3 regions of the Arthrobacter sp. 10L430 genome follow, and region 2 is predicted to be linked to each of the others. Evidence: riboswitches for the same ligand, from Rfam matches in the RefSeq annotation. Region 2 holds a riboswitch; each other region holds the start of a gene.

Region 1 (3,234 bases), on a different contig from region 2:
GTACCAGCAACTGCAGGCAAGATAGGAACATGTTGGTTCCTTCCCGCCGTCGCCTGCGGATCGAAGTCTGGATAGTCCTGGGACTGTCGTTGGGGCAGTCCGCCGTGTACTCCGTGGTGCAACTCCTGGACAAGATGACCCGGGCGCCGCTGGCGCAGGGCACATCCACGCTGAACCGCTCGCAAAGTACACGGGAATATTTCGATCTGACGTACCAACTCCTGGACATCATCTTCGCGCTGGTGCCCCTCTTGCTGGTGATCTACTTCCTGACGGAGCACCGCCAGACGAAGGCAGGAACGGGCTACGTGGGTGGCTCTGCATTCCAGAAGCTGGGTTTCAATTTCGCCCGCCCCGGAAGGGACCTGCTGCAGGGCGTGGGGCTGGCCGCTTTGATCGGCATACCATCACTGGGCCTCTATGCGGCGGGGCGGGCGCTGGGCATCACGACGGCGATCATCCCCAGTGCCCTGAACGCGTACTGGTGGACGGTTCCCGTGCTGATTCTCTCCGCGGCGCGGCACGCGGTCGTCGAGGAAGTCATCGTGGTGGGCTACCTCCTGGACCGGTTCGGGAAGTTCGGCTGGTCCATGCCGCTGTCAATCTTTGCCAGTTCCATGCTCCGCGGCAGCTACCACCTGTATCAAGGGTTCGGGCCCTTCATTGGCAACGCCATCATGGGCGTGGTGTTCGCCTGGGTCTACACCAAAACCCGACGGGTGATGCCCCTGGTCATAGCCCATGCACTGCTGGACATTGTGGCGTTCGTCGGCTTCAGCCTGTTCGGAAAGGCCGTCGGGCTGGGCTAGGCATTGGGTAATCAGGCGTTAAAGTAATTCGGCCGCCATCGGTGGGTGACGTCGTTGGCACCCGCTGATGGCGGCCGAAGCTTGTTGGCAGCGCTGCGTCAGATTGTGACGGCGCCCGCTGCAGTTTCAAACGTGACGGACAGGATGCCCGGGGTTCCGTGCGGAGCCACCCAGTTCACGGCGACGTCCTCGAGGGGCCGCTCTACAGGTTCGCCGAGCCATTCGGTAACGCGCTCGGCGGAGCCTGCGATGGTGAGACTGGACATCTTGACGTTGCTGTCATAGGCGTTGGACGGGTGAAGCCCCGGATCGCCTTCCCACTTGAGCATGTACGGAACCTGCGGGTCTGCAATGAGGCCCAGGATTCCGATCTGCTTCCACACGAGTTCACGGCCGTCCGGGAACTTGCGGTTGCCGTTGACGGCGGAACGTCCCAGACGGTCCTCAAACGGGGCGAGGTCGTCCACTTCGACGCACCATCCCATCCAGCCGCCACCGGCAGCGGACCGTGCGCGCACGGCCTGCCCGAACGGAGCTTTATCCGACGCCGGGTGGTCCAAGACCTCCACGACCTCAAGGTACTTGTGCCCGGCGAGCGGGATAATCATGTTTCGGGTTCCGAAACGGGGGTGCACTCCACCCTTCACGGCTTCGACGCCGAGGGCGGACGAAATACGTTCGGTGGTGGCAGCCAGGCCATCGTGTTCACAGGCGTAAGAGACGTGATCCATGCGCATGCCCTCATCTTGGCATCTTGTGACGCGGCTCTCAGCTAAGGGCAGCCTAACCCTCATGGGACGTCCGGGCTGTGCGGAAGTTTCGTCGCAAGCTTTGAACGGCTTTGGCTCCCGATGGTGTTGCCGGGAGTCACACAGCCGTCACAATCTTCGCGTGGGCGGCGCCCTCTTTCGTAAACTTGCCCTAGGTCATGAGTGCCAGCAACAGCCCCGGCTTGCTGGCCGGCAACCCTCCTTCCGCGGTGGGGTGCCCCGGGTGAAGACCTGGCCCGCCGGTCAGCTGGCGGCGGGCAAGCGCGTAGAAGAGGTTTACCTATGACGATTTCCGTCACCCGCACAGAAGTTCCGAATGTCGAAGTTACGGATGGCGCTGCGGTTCCCGTTGGCACCGCGGTTACGGACGGCACGGCAGTTAAGGATGGGACAGTCCAGTACGTCAGCATCGGCAACCTTGAGCTTGAGGCCGGCGGATTCCTGCCCGACGTTACCCTCGCCTATGAAACCTGGGGGACGCTCAACGAGGACTGCTCGAACGCCATTCTCGTGGAGCACGCCCTGACGGGCAGCACGCACGTTACCCGCGGCACGGATGACGAAGAAGGCTGGTGGGAGCAGCTGGCCGGTCCCGGCGCCCCGGCGGATACGGACAGGTTTTTCGTCGTCTCCATCAACATCGTCGGCGGCTGCTACGGATCCACGGGGCCGTCGTCGGCTGCTCCGGACGGCAGGCCGTGGGGTTCACGCTTCCCGCTGGTCACGCTCCGCGACACCACCGCGGCCGAAGCGCGGCTTGCGGACCAGCTGGGCATCAGCAGCTGGTACGCCGTCCTTGGCGGCTCCATGGGCGGAGCCCGGGCGCTGGAGTGGGCCGTCACCTACCCGGAGCGGGTGCGGCGCTGCGGCGTTATTTCCATCGGCGCCAGCAGCACGGCCGAACAGATCGCCTTCGCGCAGGCACAGACGCTGGCGATTCGGCAGGATCCTCACTTCAACGGCGGCGACTACTACGCCGGCCCGGTGCCCGAGGCCGGACTGGCGCTGGCACGGCGGATTGCGCACATCACCTACCGGTCCGCGCAGGAGCTGGATTTCCGGTTTGGCCGGAACGCCCAGGCCAGCGAGGCGCCGTTGCAGGCGGATGCCCTTGCTGCCCGCGGCCGGTACCAGGTGGAAAGCTACCTGGACCACCAGGGGAGCAAGCTCGTGGGGCGCTTCGACGCCAACAGTTACATTGCAATCACCGAAGCGCTGATGAGCCACGACATCTGCCGCGGGCGCGGATCGCTGAAGGAGACTCTGGCGCGGACCACCGCCGACTTCTTTATTGCGGCCGTAAGCACAGACCGGCTTTACTTCCCCTCGCAGTCCCGGGAGCTAGCAGACGCACTGCCGGGGGACGTGGACGTCCATGTGATCGAGGCGCCGATCGGCCATGATGGCTTCCTCACCGAGATTGGGCAGCTGGACGCGCAGCTCCGGGGAGTCTTTTTCGCCTGAATCTTGCTTGAATCTTCGCCTGAGCCGACGCTGAGCGGACGCTGCACCCAAGCTGGACACCCTGGCGCCAGCATCTCCCGAATGTGCATTTATGCAGATGCGTTCTGCACTTTTTGTCGTTGAGCTTGCAGCAATGGCAGACCATACTCGTTGGAACCGGTGATTCGTGGTGCACATCACACACGTCCGCC
Region 2 (3,234 bases):
CGACGATGCTGTCCCCCGCGCCGCCGCTCCGGGCCTGCAGGACTTCACGGAGGGTCGAGCCCGGCGGGGCAGCCTTGGAGAAGTGCTCCAGCGTTCCCTGGTTGCTGTTGGTAGTGAGGTCCGGCAAGGGCTCGTCCAGGTCGAACTGTTTGAAGTCGATGACGGACAGGTATGAGATCGAGTTGAGCTGGCTGTCGATGTCCCGCTGCGTGAGTTCCTTCCGCGCGGCACGCAAGTCCTCCGCCTCTGCTTTGGAGCCCACCACAGTGGGTTTGAGCACGAACAGCACCTTGACGTCGTCCGGGTTCCGGCCGGCGGCGGCCGCCTCGGAGCGGATGGAGTCGCGGTAGGCCTTCATGCCGTCGGCTCCGCGGGCCAGCGCAATGGCGACGTCGGCATTGCCACCGGCGAACGCCTTGCCGCGCGGGGAAGCCCCGGCCTGCACCAGCACGGGCTCCTCCGGCAGGGGTGCCGTGTTCAGCGGACCCCGGACCTTGAAGAACTCGCCGGCGTGGTGGATGGGCCGGACCTTGGTGTGGTCAGCGAAGACGCCGCCCTGGGCGTCCTCCACGATGGCGTCCCCGTCCCAGCTCCGCCAAAGCTTCCGGACCACGTCCACGAACTCCTCGGCCTTCTCGTAGCGGAGGTCGTGCTCGATCTGCTGGTCCAGGCCGTAGTTCTGGGCGGCGAGGTCGCTGCCGGACGTCACCACGTTCCAGCCCAGCTGCCCGTTGGAGAAGTGCTGGAGCGTGGCCAGCAGCCGGGCCGCGGTGAACGGCGGATAGAACGAGGCACTGACGGTCGGCACGATCCCCAGGTGCTCGGTGGCGGACAGCAGGTACGGGACGAGGGCCAGCGGATCGTGCTTCGGCGCGAACGATGCCTGCGCCAGGCTCACCTCCGCGCTGCCGCCATAGGTGTCCGGGACGGTGAGGGAGTCCTCGATGATGAACAGGTCCAGGCCCGCCCGCTCGAACTCCCGCACGGCATGCTGGTACAGCGAGGGCTTCTTCCAGTCGTAGCCGATGCCGTAGCCCGGCGTCCCCCAGCCCTGCACCCCGAAGCCGTGGCCCACAAACCATCCAAAATGCAGCATGGGACTGACTGTATTGGCGTTCGACGCATTCACTGTTGCCTGGTTTCATCCGGCGTTACGGTGGTTCATCTCCCGTCATTATCCCCCCGGCCAGCGGCTTTGTAACCGAAGCAACCGGCGTCGAGCGTTACGGAACATGACGACGGCGGCGGTGCCAGCCGCCGTCGTCGGTGTTACGTTTTTGGGGAGTAATGAGAACCGGCGCCAAGCCCTGACTGGCCGGTCGGCAACCCTCCCTTTCGCGGCGGGGTGCCTCAGGTGAATACTCGGCATATCGACCACTTCGAGCTGCAAGCGTGAGAGAAGGAGATCCGTCATGTCGGACGCCCCCGCCGGCGACACCCTGCCGTCCCAGCAGGATAAACCTGAGAAAAAGCTGTCCTACCGCCTGATCACGGGACCGGACAACCGCGACTTCTGTGAACGCATCTCCGCTGCCCTGGCGGAGGGGTATGTGCTGCACGGCAGCCCCGCAGCCGCCTTCAACGGCAGGGACGTGATCGTGGCGCAGGCCGTGATCCTGCCCGCCGCCATCGCCACGGCCGACGCAGCGGTGGCCACCGCCGTGGACCGGCTGGACTCGGACGATGACCTCAACGCCGAAGCGTTCGAGGGCCACGCATGAGCTACGCGGGAGACCTCACGCCGCAGGAGGCATGGGCCAAACTCGAAGACGGCGCCATCCTGGTGGACGTCCGCACCGAGGGCGAATGGGCCCACATCGGGATCCCGGAAACCGCAACCGCAAACGATCAGCGGAATGACCCGCTGTTCATCCAGTGGACCTTCCCGGGCGGCATCCCCAACCCTGCATTCATCGAGCAGCTGAAGCAGCAGGCTCCGGCGGACACCTCCACGGAGCTCGTTTTCCTCTGCCGGTCCGGCCAGCGCTCCATCGCGGCCGCCGTCGCAGCGACCCAGGCGGGCTTCACCTCGTATAACGTCCTCGAAGGCTTTGAAGGCGAACCGGACCGTTACGGCGAGCGCACCGTCAACGGCTGGAAGAACCGCGGCCTCCCAACGAACCTGGGAAAGAACTAAGTGACCTTCAATCAAGATGCCGCCGGCTGGAGCCCAGAAACCCAGGCCGTCCGCGGCGGGCTGGACCGCACCAACTTCCAGGAAACCACCGAACCCATTTTCCTGACCTCGGGCTTCGTGTACGAGTCCGCTGCCGCGGCCGAGCGGGCCTTCACCGGCGAGGACGAACGCTTCGTCTACTCCCGCTACGGCAACCCGTCCGTGGCCACCTTCCAGGAACGCCTCCGCCTGCTCGAGGGCACCGAGGCGTGCTTTGCGACGGCGTCCGGCATGTCGGCGGTATTCACCGCCCTGGGTGCCCTGCTGGGTGCCGGGGACCGTGTGGTGGCCGCCCGCTCGCTGTTCGGCTCCTGCTTTGTGATCCTGAACGAAATCCTGCCGCGCTGGGGCGTGGAGACGGTCTTCGTGGACGGACCGGACCTGGAGCAGTGGCGCGCTGCCCTTTCGGAGCCCACCGCCGCGGTCTTCTTCGAGTCGCCGTCCAACCCGATGCAGGAGATCGTGGACATCGCCGCCGTCAGCGGACTGGCCCATGCGGCCGGCGCCACCGTCGTGGTCGACAACGTCTTTGCCACACCCCTGCTGCAGCGCTGCGGCGACCTCGGCGCGGACGTGATCGTCTACTCCGGCACCAAGCACATCGACGGCCAGGGCCGCGTGCTGGGCGGCGCCATCCTCGGCACCAAGGAATTTATCGACGGGCCGGTCAAACAGCTCATGCGCCACACCGGGCCCGCACTCTCCGCGTTCAACGCCTGGGTGCTCACGAAGGGCCTGGAGACCATGGCGCTGCGCGTAAACCACTCCTCGGCCACCGCGCTGCGCCTGGCCGAATGGCTTGAAGAACAGCCCGCCGTCAGCTGGGTCAAGTACCCGCTGCTGAAGTCCCACCCGCAGTACGAGCTGGCCGCAAAGCAGATGAAGGCCGGCGGCACCGTGCTCACACTGGAACTCGCGACGTCGGGCGGCCGGTCCGGCAAGGAAGCCGCCTTCGCGCTGCTGGACGCGCTGAAGATCATCGACATCTCCAACAACCTGGGCGACGCCAAGTCCCTCATCACCCACCCGGCCACCACGACGCACCGCGCCATGGGCCC
Region 3 (3,234 bases), on a different contig from region 2:
GTCCCTGCGCCGCCTGCTGGGCACCGATCCGCGCATGGAGGCCCAGGAAGCCAAGGAACTGGGAAGCGTCAGCTAGTCTCCCCGGCGGCTCCGGCATGCGGACATCCCCGCCCCGCCGGTCCTTTGACGGTAGTTTGGAACCATGACCCAACCCGCTTCGAGCTACAACGATGACCTGCGACTGGCCCATGTACTGGCGGATTCCGTGGATGACCAGACCATGAGCCGGTTCAAGGCGCTGGACCTTAAGATCGAAACCAAGCCCGACCTGACGCCGGTCACGGATGCCGACAAAGCCGCCGAGGAGTCCATCCGGGGCCAGCTCTCCCGCTCCCGCCCCCGCGATGCCGTCCTCGGCGAGGAGTTCGGCAGTTCGGGCCACGGTTCCCGGCGCTGGATCATTGACCCCATCGACGGCACCAAGAACTTCGTCCGCGGGGTGCCGGTGTGGGCCACGCTGATTGCGCTCGTCGATGAAGGCGAGCCCGTGGTGGGTGTCGTCAGCGCCCCGGCACTCGGCAAACGCTGGTGGGCAGCCAAGGGCGCGGGCGCGTACATGGGGCGCTCCCTTGCCGCAGCCACCCGGCTGAAAGTCTCGAATGTCTCAAATCTTTCGGACGCTTCGCTGTCCTACTCGAGCCTCGGCGGCTGGAAAGAACGCGGGAACCTGGACGAGTTCCTCGCCCTCACCGAAGACGTCTGGCGTACCCGCGCCTTCGGGGATTTCTGGTCCTACTGCATGGTGGCGGAAGGGTCCGTGGACATTGCCTGCGAGCCGGAACTGAACCTGTATGACATGGCTGCGCTGGTGCCCATCGTCACCGAAGCCGGCGGCCGCTTCACCTCGCTTGAGGGAACCGACGGCCCGTTCGGTGGCAACGCACTGGCCACAAACTCCATCCTTCATTCGGAGGTCCTCAAGCGGCTCAACCCGCAGCTGGACGACCTGCTGTAGTTCGGTCCAGCAAACTTTCGAAGAATTTTCGACGGCGGGCGTCCCCTCAGGAGGGCGTCCGCCGGCGTATCTTCGGCATTCCGGCCAGATGAAGCGGGGCTGTAACAAACCGCTTAACATTCACGTTGGCCTTTTCCATCGCCCGCCGGGATGTCCTACGCTCTTTACAGGTCACGAGTGCCAGCGCGAAACCCCGGTTTGCTGGCCGGCAACCCTCCATTCGCGGTGGGGTGCCCCGGGTGACGACCAGGCCGGTCCGGAACGGACCCGGCAAGCGCGGATCCCCGTCACAAAGGGGTCCTTTCACAGCGAGGTCCCATGACTACTGCAACGTTCTCCTCCAACACCGGCGCCGGCCTGCTCGACGATCGCATTGCCGCTGCCGGACGGCCGCTGGCCGCAGTTACCGGCGCCGAGATCCAGGCTCCGCTGATCCAGGGCGGCCACGTGCGTTACGCCAACCTCGATTACGGCGCGTCGGCACCTGCGCTGTCCGTGGTGTCGGCTTACCTCAACGAGATCCTGCCGTTCTACGCCAGCGTGCACCGCGGCGCGGGTTACGCATCGCAGATCAGCACGTCGGTCTATGAGAACGCCCGGAACATCGTCCGCGACTTTGTCGGCGGCCGCCCGGATGACTCCGTAATCTTCACGCGCAACACCACGGACTCCCTCAACCTGCTGGCAGGCTGCCTCCCGGTGGAGGACCACCACCACACGGGGGAAGTCCTGTACCTCGACATCGAGCACCACGCCAACCTGTTGCCCTGGCAGGGCGTGCCGCACCGCAGCGTGGTGGCATCCGCCACCCTCGAGGCCACCATCGCCAGCCTCCGGGCTGAACTGGAGCACGGCGACGTCAGCCTCCTCGCCGTGACCGGCGCCTCCAACGTCACCGGCGAAATCCTGCCGATCCGCCGCCTCGCCGCGCTGGCGCACGAGTTCGGCGCCCGGATCGTTGTGGACGCGGCACAGCTCGCTCCGCACCGCCGCATCAACATCGCCGCGGACGACGTCGACTATCTCGCCTTTTCCGGCCACAAGCTCTACGCGCCGTTCGGTTCCGGCGTCCTGGTGGGACGCCCTGACTGGCTCGACGCCGGCACGCCGCACCTTGCGGGCGGGGGCGCTGTCAGTGAAGCCCGGCTCGACGGCGTCAGCTGGACCACCGGCCCCGCCCGGCATGAAGGCGGTTCGCCCAACGTCCTGGGCGCTGCCACCCTGGCCCGCGCAACGCAGGTGGTCGCTGCCCTGGACCAGGAGCGCTGGCACGCCCACGAGGCGGCCATCCGGTCCTTCCTCGTCGAGGGGCTGCGGAGGATCGAAGGCGTCACCGTGCACCAGATCTTCTCGGACACCGACGCGGACAACGACACGATCGGCGTAGTGAACTTCTCCGTGGAAGGCTACGACGCCGGCCTGGTGGCGGCCTACCTTTCCGCCGAACACGGCGTCGGACTCCGCGACGGCCGCTTCTGCGCCCACCCGCTGCTCAAGCGCCTGGGACTTCCGTCCGGCTCCCTGCGCGCCAGCTTTGGCGTAGGTTCGCGGCTCGAGGACGCCCAGCGGCTCCTCGCCGGCATCGAGGAACTGCGCCGCACCGGCCTTGGCTGGGACTATGTGGTGGACTCGGGACGCTGGGTTCCGGCCAACGACACCCGCAGCTACCCGGACTGGGCACCCAACACGCCCGGCACCGCCGGCGCGGCCCCCTGCGCGCTGGACTGATCCCGGCACTCCGCCAGGGCGCTCCATGCGGTAAATTCGAAGGGTAAATTTTCAGCCTGCCCTAAGGAGACGGCGCGTGGCACGCGGTGGCCCCAAACTCGACCAGTGGCGGCGTCAGGAACTCGGGCAGAGTTTCCAGGACGGCGGCGAACACTACCACCGCGTCCGTCCCGGCTACCCTGCCGAGTCCGCGGACTGGATCATTCCTGCCGGCGCCCGGACAGCTGCTGACATAGGCGCCGGTACCGGCAAGTTCACCGCCTTGCTCGTGGAACGCGGCCTGGCGGTCAGCGCCGTGGATCCCTCGCCGGACATGCTTGATCAGCTCCGCGTTGCCTATCCGGCTGTGGCGGCGGGTGAGGGCACCGCTGAGGAAACGGGACTGCCCGGCTCGGCCTTCGACGTCGTGACGGTGGCACAGGCATGGCACTGGTGCGAGCCGCTGCGGGCCAGCAGTGAAATCGCCCGGATACTGAGACCTGACGGAGTGCTCGGCCTGATCTGGAACCAGCTGGATACGTCGGTGCCATGGGTCCATAGACTCTCGCGCA

The links. Region 2 has a riboswitch for S-adenosylmethionine ahead of AC1DDG_RS12115 (DUF1737 domain-containing protein). Riboswitches for the same ligand answer to the same signal wherever they lie in the genome.
Region 1: linked by a shared signal. The riboswitch ahead of metX (homoserine O-acetyltransferase MetX) and the one ahead of AC1DDG_RS12115 (DUF1737 domain-containing protein) in region 2 are both predicted to bind S-adenosylmethionine.
Region 3: linked by a shared signal. The riboswitch ahead of AC1DDG_RS01245 (aminotransferase class V-fold PLP-dependent enzyme) and the one ahead of AC1DDG_RS12115 (DUF1737 domain-containing protein) in region 2 are both predicted to bind S-adenosylmethionine.

The regions. Positions count from the first base shown of each region.
Region 1 covers NZ_JBFTJD010000002.1:187,685-190,918, reverse strand. The annotation lists gene AC1DDG_RS03125 (CPBP family intramembrane glutamic endopeptidase) at 30-809, shown strand; gene AC1DDG_RS03120 (VOC family protein) at 908-1,546, opposite strand; SAM riboswitch class IV at 1,734-1,849, shown strand; gene metX (homoserine O-acetyltransferase MetX) at 1,862-3,043, shown strand.
Region 2 covers NZ_JBFTJD010000011.1:135,729-138,962, forward strand. The annotation lists gene AC1DDG_RS12110 (NtaA/DmoA family FMN-dependent monooxygenase) at 1-1,096, opposite strand, end outside; SAM riboswitch class IV at 1,284-1,399, shown strand; gene AC1DDG_RS12115 (DUF1737 domain-containing protein) at 1,413-1,721, shown strand; gene AC1DDG_RS12120 (rhodanese-like domain-containing protein) at 1,718-2,137, shown strand; gene AC1DDG_RS12125 (O-succinylhomoserine sulfhydrylase) at 2,138-3,234, shown strand, end outside.
Region 3 covers NZ_JBFTJD010000001.1:280,456-283,689, reverse strand. The annotation lists gene rsgA (ribosome small subunit-dependent GTPase A) at 1-76, shown strand, start outside; gene hisN (histidinol-phosphatase) at 143-955, shown strand; SAM riboswitch class IV at 1,125-1,238, shown strand; gene AC1DDG_RS01245 (aminotransferase class V-fold PLP-dependent enzyme) at 1,274-2,683, shown strand; gene AC1DDG_RS01240 (class I SAM-dependent methyltransferase) at 2,760-3,234, shown strand, end outside.